2 linked regions of the Alloalcanivorax dieselolei B5 genome follow. The protein of the gene in region 2 binds, or shares a complex with, the protein of the main gene of each other region. Links are inferred from orthologs where the notes say so. Each region holds a gene or a part of one and is shown on either strand. Other genes may lie near its edges.

What was found.
Region 1: the proteins of eno (region 2) and rne are in contact, whole or in part, in a solved structure (PDB 2FYM), measured with the Escherichia coli proteins. The link is inferred for Alloalcanivorax dieselolei B5 from one-to-one orthologs.

What each region holds. Positions count from the first base shown.
Region 1 is NC_018691.1:3,043,548-3,048,018, reverse strand. The notes cover bases 1-3,954. They hold rne (ribonuclease E), read right to left. Parts: upstream 3,591-3,954; coding sequence 201-3,590; downstream 1-200. Also shown: B5T_RS13535 (RluA family pseudouridine synthase), read left to right, coding at 4,465-4,471. UniProt on the Escherichia coli protein: Endoribonuclease that plays a central role in RNA processing and decay. Required for the maturation of 5S and 16S rRNAs and the majority of tRNAs. Also involved in the degradation of most mRNAs.
Region 2 is NC_018691.1:2,108,389-2,111,326, reverse strand. It holds eno (phosphopyruvate hydratase), read right to left. Parts: upstream 2,146-2,938; coding sequence 856-2,145; downstream 1-855. Other genes in the region: kdsA (3-deoxy-8-phosphooctulonate synthase), read right to left, coding at 2,172-2,938; B5T_RS09545 (FtsB family cell division protein), read right to left, coding at 498-812; ispD (2-C-methyl-D-erythritol 4-phosphate cytidylyltransferase), read right to left, coding at 1-514. UniProt on the Escherichia coli protein: Catalyzes the reversible conversion of 2-phosphoglycerate (2-PG) into phosphoenolpyruvate (PEP). It is essential for the degradation of carbohydrates via glycolysis.

The sequences.
Region 1 (4,471 bases), 940 kb from region 2 along the record:
GTTGGGAGCCAAGCGGGTGGAAGCCGGGTCAAGTTTCAGAAAGCACCGGCATATGATGAATCCGCCTAAGTTATTGATAAACCTGCTGTATCGGGCTGCGGCGTAGTCCAGCGAAGTTCGGTGCTGGAGTCATGGTGAAATAAAAAAAGCCCTCGCCGGTAACCCGGCGAGGGCTTTTTCATGCCTGAAGGATCAGGACATCAGGCGCCGGTGTCGGCGTCCTTGGTGCTGTCCGCCGCGGCGGCCGCCTGCTGCTGTTGCTGACGACGGCGCAGGCGCGGGTCATTGCTGGCCCGGCCCTGCGGAGCGGCGGCCGGCGCTTGAGGCGCGGCTTCGGAGCCGGTGCCTTGGGCGTCGCTCGCCGGTGCCGGCTGTTCCGCGCTGACCGACGGCTTTGCCGCTTCCGCCGGTTTGCTGTCAACTTCCGGCTTGGCGTCGTCCGTGGGGGACGTTGCGGCCGTCGGTTCCGCTTTCGGCTCGGCTTTCTGTTCCGTTTCCGGTTCAACCGTCGGCGCTGCCGGTTTCGGCGGCTCGGCCGGGACCGGCTTGCTGTCCTCGGCTTTTTCCGGCGCTTTCTCCGCGGCCTTGACTGGAGCAGGGGCTGGCTCAACCGCCGGTTGCGGTTCTTCCGCCGCCGGCGCCGCCGGTTTTTCCACTACCGGTTTGGTAACGGGTTCCGGTTGCGTGGCCGGGCCGTCGTTGGTGTGTTCCGGCTCGGACGCTTGCGGCTTGGTCTCGGCCTGGGCCTGGGCCGCGGCCTGGCGGTTACGCTGGCGCGGATCGTTGCCGGCACGCGGTACTGACTGCTCTTCCGCTTCGGCTGCGGCCGCCGGGTTCTCGTCCCGGGCCGGCGCTTCGGCGGCGGGCTTCGGCGCTTCCTGCTTGGTTTCCTGTTCCGGCTGTTGCGGCTTGCTTACCGGCTTGTCGTGTTGCTGCCGGGAGCTGTCCTTTTGTTGCTCCGCCGGAGCGTCTTTGCTGGCATCGCCATCCTGGACAGGTTTGGCCTGAGCCGGATTGGCCTGGGCCGGTGCCTGCTCGGCTTGCGCATTGCCTTCGCCGCCTTCGTGGGCCCCTTCCTGGGCTGGCACCAGCTTGGCCTTGGGCGGACGGCTGTCGCCGCGTTCCTGATCGCGTCCCGGCGTATTGTCCTCACTGGTCATCAACGGTGGTTGAACCGGAGCGCCGCCGTTACCGGCATCCTGCTTGTCGTCCGCTTGGGACTCGCCACGGCCGGCGTTTTGCTGGCGCTGATCATTGCGGCGCTGGCCGTTGTCCCGTTGCGCGGCGGCCTTGTTGCCGTCGTTGCGAGGCTCTTCCTTGCGCTGCTGCTGAGCGTCCTGCTGCGGGGCCTTGCGGTCGTCCTGGCTCTTGCGCGGTCGTTCGCGTTCGCGCAGCGGACGATCATCCTTGGCTTCCTGGCGGCGGTTGGCTTTGGGGCCTTCGCCACGGCGTTCCTGACGGCCCTGGCTTTCATTCGCCTTGGCATCAGTGGCCTTGGTATCGCTGGACTTGGCGTCGCTGGACTTGTTGTCCGTGCTTTTGTTGTCCGAGGAGCGGTCGCCGCCACGGTTGCGACCGCGGCGGTTATTGCCGCCGCCGGCGTTGTCACCGTCGCGACCCTCCGCCTTGTTGCGGTTGCGATTCTGGTTGCCACGGTTACCACGACGGTTATCGTCCTGCTGCTCCGAGTCATCCCGCCGGTTGCGATTATTGCGGTTGTTGCCCCGCTCCGGCTGACGGCGGCCGCGCTCTTTGTCGCGGTTGTCGCGCTGGTCACGGTTTTGCGGAGCGCGCTCCTGCTGGCGGCGTCCGTCTTTCTGGCCGCCCTTGGATTGCTGTTTCTGTTCCTGCCCGGCACCGCCACCGAACACGGCAGCGAACCAGCCCAGCAGTCGGGCGAACAGGCCGGGAGCGCTTTCGGCCGCCGCCGGTGCGGCCGCGGGTGCAGGGGCCGCGGCGGCCGGCTGCGCCTTGGGCGTTGGCGGAGCGGTGTCCGGAGTGATCAGCTTGACCGCCGGCTCCTGGGGTTTCGCCGGGGCTTCCTGGGTATTGGTGACGGGCTCCTCGGCGCTGTTGTCCACCAGTTCCAGCTCGTGGCTGGTCTGCGATTTGACTTGATCGTCGCGGATCCGTTCGACCAGGAAGTGGGGCGTTTCCAGGTTCGGGTTGGGGATCACCACCACCCGGGCGTTGTGCGCGGTTTCGATATCGCGCAGCACGGGGCGTTTTTCGTTGAGCAGGAAGGTGCCCACGGCCACCGGTACCTGGGCCTGGATTTCGCCGGTGCGCTCCTTCATCACCTCTTCTTCGATCAGGCGCAGGATGCTCAGCGCCAGGGACTTCACGTCACGGATATGGCCCTGGCCATTACAGCGCGGGCAAACGATGCTGGAGGTCTCGCCGAGGCTGGGGCGCAGCCGCTGACGGGACAGTTCCAGCAGACCGAAGCGTGAAATACGGCCCAGCTGGATGCGGGCACGGTCCGCTTCCAGGGCGTCGCGCATGCGGTTTTCCACTTCGCGCTGGTTGCGGGCTGGCCCCATATCGATGAAGTCCACCACGATCAGGCCGCCGATATCCCGCAACCGCAGTTGCCGGGCGATCTCGTCGGCGGCTTCCAGGTTGGTTTGCAGGGCGGTTTCCTCGATGTCCGCGCCCTTGGTGGCACGGGAGGAGTTGATGTCGATGGACACCAGCGCTTCGGTGGGATCGATAACGATGGAGCCGCCGGAAGGCAGTTTCACTTCCCGTTCGAACGCGGTCTCGATCTGGGATTCGATCTGGAAACGGGAGAACAGCGGGATCTCCTCGTTATACAGCTTGATCTTGTGCTTGTAGTCGGCCATCACCTGCTGGACGAAGGCCTGGGCTTCCTCGAACACCTTCTCGGAGTCGATTAGCACCTCGCCGATGTCCTTGCGCAGGTAGTCGCGGATGGCGCGGATGATGACATTGGATTCCTGATAGATCAGGAACGGGGCCTTGCGGGACTGCGATGCTTCGGAAATGGAGTCCCACAATTTGAGCAGGTAATCCAGGTCCCACTGCAGTTCCTCGGCGCCACGGCCGAGACCGGCGGTACGCACGATCACGCCCATTTCATCGGGCAGCTTGAGGCTGGCCAGGGCTTCCTTGAGCTGCTGGCGTTCCTCGCCCTCGATACGGCGGGAAATGCCGCCGGCGCGCGGATTGTTGGGCATCAGCACCAGGTAACGGCCGGCCAGGCTGATGAAGGTGGTCAGGGCGGCGCCTTTGTTGCCGCGCTCTTCCTTGTCCACCTGGATGATCACTTCCTGACCTTCCTTGATCACATCCTTTATATTGATGCGACCCTGGATGTCCTTGGGATCCTTGGTGAAGTACTGACGGGAAATTTCCTTCAGCGGCAGAAAACCATGGCGTTCGGCGCCGAAGTCCACGAAAGCGGCTTCAAGAGAGGGTTCAATGCGAGTGATCTTGCCTTTGTAGATATTGGCTTTTTTCTGCTCGCGGGAGCGGTGCTCGATATCCAGGTCATAAAGACGCTGGCCGTCCACCAGGGCCACCCGAACCTCTTCGGGATGGGCGGCGTTGATCAACATACGTTTCATTATGCTACCACGTTGTTTCGTGGCGGCATGCAGCGGGCCGGCTTGGTGCCGGTATCAGACCCTGACCCTGAACGAGGAAAAGCCGCAAAGGCATTAACGTCACGTGTTTACGGCGCTTTGAGGCGCGGAGACGACGATGATGATTCTGCCTGTTCGCTACTCTTTCTCCTCCGGATTTAGGAAGTCGTTCCGTTGGTGTTGCGTCGGGGATGTCATGCCCCGTGGTTGTGCTTCACGCTGTGCCCGGCGCTCGGATTTGCTTGGCGCCGGACCGGGTAAACTTTGGTTTGTCTGTATACCGGTTCTCTGTCTTCAGCCTGGCTGCAGTCCGCCTGTTTAGGTTGTCGGCAACCTGCCGGGCATTGACGCGGCCCGGGAGGTCATGCTGCAGCGTCGCGCTCCGGTGGGAGTTCTCGCGACGTCATCATGGTCGGGCGGGGCGGGCGGTCTTATCTTGACGGCGAATGGTCGCTGCGCGTCGCCGTTGGCCTGCCGCGGCCGACATGAGTCTGTCATCAGCGTTCCGATCGCGCATCGGAGGCCATTTTTTCACGGTAACCGGGCGCAACGAGCGTTTCTGATTGGGTGGGCGGGCACGGGAAGCGGCAAGGATATATGTTTCCGGGGGCGTCCTGACTTGACCCGATAGGGGAGCAGGGCGCCGGCCCGGGCCGCCCGTCATGCTCACGGGACCACCGGCTTCACTGTTCGCGCCCCGCTATCCGTAAATGTGAGTAATGGGCGGACGCAACGATCGTAAAGCTGTTGCCAGACAAGGCACTATAGCAACAAAACCGCAATAAGATCAATCTGATGGCGCTGTGGCCCTGGTCGGGCAATTGACCTGCGCGAGGGCTGAGGTCAGAATCCCCGCATGTCCG
Region 2 (2,938 bases):
TCAGGGCCCGCCAGATCAGGCTGCGGTCCACGGTGGCGTCGATGCATTGGCCAGGATCCGCCCGCTTGATGGTATCCACCACCGGGCAGGCCAGGATTCCGCCCTGCTCTCCGACGCCGTCGATCAGCTTCTGGATATCCGACAGGCGTACCAGAGGGCGGGCCATGTCATGTACCAACGCCCAGGCGTCCGGGGCCTGTTCCAGCACCGCCTGGAGGCCGGCCCGCACTGACTCGGCGCGACTGGCGCCGCCGGTGACGGTGTGGATACGCGGGTGGTCCTGGAGCGACAATCCATTAAGCGACAATCGCGGCCACCAGGGGTCACCCTCAGCCACCGCCACCACCACACAGGACAAGGGCGCGAACGCCAGCAACCGTTGCAAGGTATGTTCCGCCAGGGTGCGGCCTTCCAGCGTCAGATATTGTTTGGGCAGGCTGGCGCCCATACGCGCGCCGACACCGGCGGCGGGCACCACCGCGTACAAAGGGAAAGGCTTAACGCTTGTCGTCACGGGGTGTGTCCGGTTCCAGGATCAGGAAGAAGGTCTCGCCGTCACGGATCATGCCCAGATCCTTGCGCGCCAGCTCCTCCACCGCATCGCTGCCTTCCTTGAGATCACGTACGTCCGCCGCCATCAGGCGGTTCCGTTCACTGAGCGTGTGGTTTTGTTCGGAGAGCGCCTGAACCTCCTTTTTCAGGGTCGCCACATGGCGCAGGCTGCCCTCCCCGAACCACAGGCGCACCTGCAGTACCACCAGCAGCAAAGCCAGAACGGCGAGCATGACCTGGCGGGCCGGGGACAGTTTCATGGGCAATCCTCATCACGGGCGGCCGCTGGCCGCCCGTCGCTCCTCACAGGAATTTGAACTCTTTGCGGCCTTTGTAGGCGGCACGGCCCAATTCCTCTTCGATACGGATCAGACGATTGTATTTGGCCACTCGGTCGGAGCGGCACAGAGAACCGGTTTTGATCTGACCGGCGGCGGTGGCCACCGCCAGATCAGCGATGGTGGTGTCGGCGGTCTCACCGCTGCGGTGGGAAATCACCGCGGTGTAACCGGCGTCCTTGGCCATCTTGATGGCGTCCAGAGTCTCCGACAGGGAACCGATTTGATTGAACTTGATCAGGATGGAATTGGCCACGTTCTGGTCAATCCCCTGCTTGAGGATCTTGGTGTTGGTGACGAACAGATCGTCCCCCACCAATTGAACCCGGCTGCCCAGGGTCTGGGTCAGGATCTTCCAGCCTTCCCAGTCGGACTCATCCATGCCGTCCTCGATGGAAATGATCGGATAACGGTCACACAGCTCGGCCAGATAATCACTGAAACCGGCGGCATCCATGCTGCGCCCTTCACCGGCGAGCACGTACTGGCCGTCCTTGTAGAACTCGCTGGAGGCGCAGTCCAGGGCCAGGGTGATGTCGTCACCGGCTTTGTAACCGGCCAGGTCGATGGCCTTCATGATCGCTTCCAGGGCCGCTTCGTTGCTGGGCAGGTCCGGAGCGAAGCCGCCCTCGTCACCCACCGCCGTGCTCAGGCCCTGTTGCTTCAACACGCTTTTGAGGGCGTGGAACACCTCGGCGCCGTAGCGGATGGCCTCGGCCACGGTGGGAGCGCCCACCGGCTGGATCATGAATTCCTGAATATCGACGTTGTTATCCGCGTGCTCACCACCGTTGATGATGTTCATCATCGGCACCGGCAGGGAGTACTCGTTGTCGTCGTCCTGCAAATCGGAGATGTATTCGTACAACGGCTTTTGCTGGAATTGCGCCGCGGCCTTGGCGGTCGCCAGGGACACCGCCAGGATCGCGTTGGCGCCGAGACGGCCTTTGTTGTCGGTGCCGTCGGAGTCGATCATCAACTGATCCAATTCACGTTGGGCGACGGCATCGCGGCCCACCAGCAATTCGCGGATCTCGGAATTGACGTTGCCCACGGCCCGGGTCACCCCCTTGCCCAGATAGCGGTCTTTGTCACCGTCACGCAGTTCCAGTGCTTCGCGGGAGCCGGTGGAGGCACCACTGGGGGCACAGGCACTGCCGCTGGCGCCGGATTCGAGAATCACATCGGCTTCAATAGTGGGGTTACCGCGGGAATCCAGAATTTCGCGGGCCTTGATGTCGACGATCTTGGACATGGGAGAATTACTCCAGAATTTCAAATTCAGTCGTTGTCGAAGGCGGGGAAGGCCTTGACCGTATTATCCAGGGTTTGCAGCTGCGCCAGGAATGGCTCCAGGCGATCCAGACGCAGGGCGCAGGGGCCATCACATTTGGCGTTGTCCGGGTCGGGATGGGCTTCCAGGAACAGGCCGGCGATGCCCTGGCTGATACCGGCACGGGCCAGTTCCGCCACCTGGGCGCGGCGGCCACCGGCGGAGTCGCTGCGGGCACCGGGCATTTGCAGGGCATGGGTGACATCGAAGAACACCGGATAGCCGAAGGTCTTCATGATGCCGAAGCCGAGCATGTCCACCACCAGGTTGTTGTACCCGAAGCTGGAGCCCCGCTCACAGAGGATCAACTGGTCGTTACCGGCTTCCTCGCACTTGTGCAGAATGTGGCGCATCTCTTGGGGCGCCAGAAACTGGGGCTTTTTGATGTTGATGATGGCATCGGTTTTTGCCATTGCCACCACCAGATCGGTCTGCCGGGCGAGAAACGCCGGCAGTTGAATGATGTCCGCCACTTCCGCCACCGGCGCCGCCTGATAAGGCTCGTGCACATCGGTGATCACCGGGCACTGGAAGGTCTGTTTGATCTCCTCGAAGATCTTCAGTCCTTCTTCCATGCCCGGCCCGCGAAAGGAATGCAGAGAGGACCGGTTGGCCTTGTCGAAGCTGGCCTTGAACACCCAGGGGATCCCCAGCTTTTCGGTGACCCGGGCGTAATGCTCCGCCACCTGCAGGGCCAGGTCCCGGGATTCCAGCA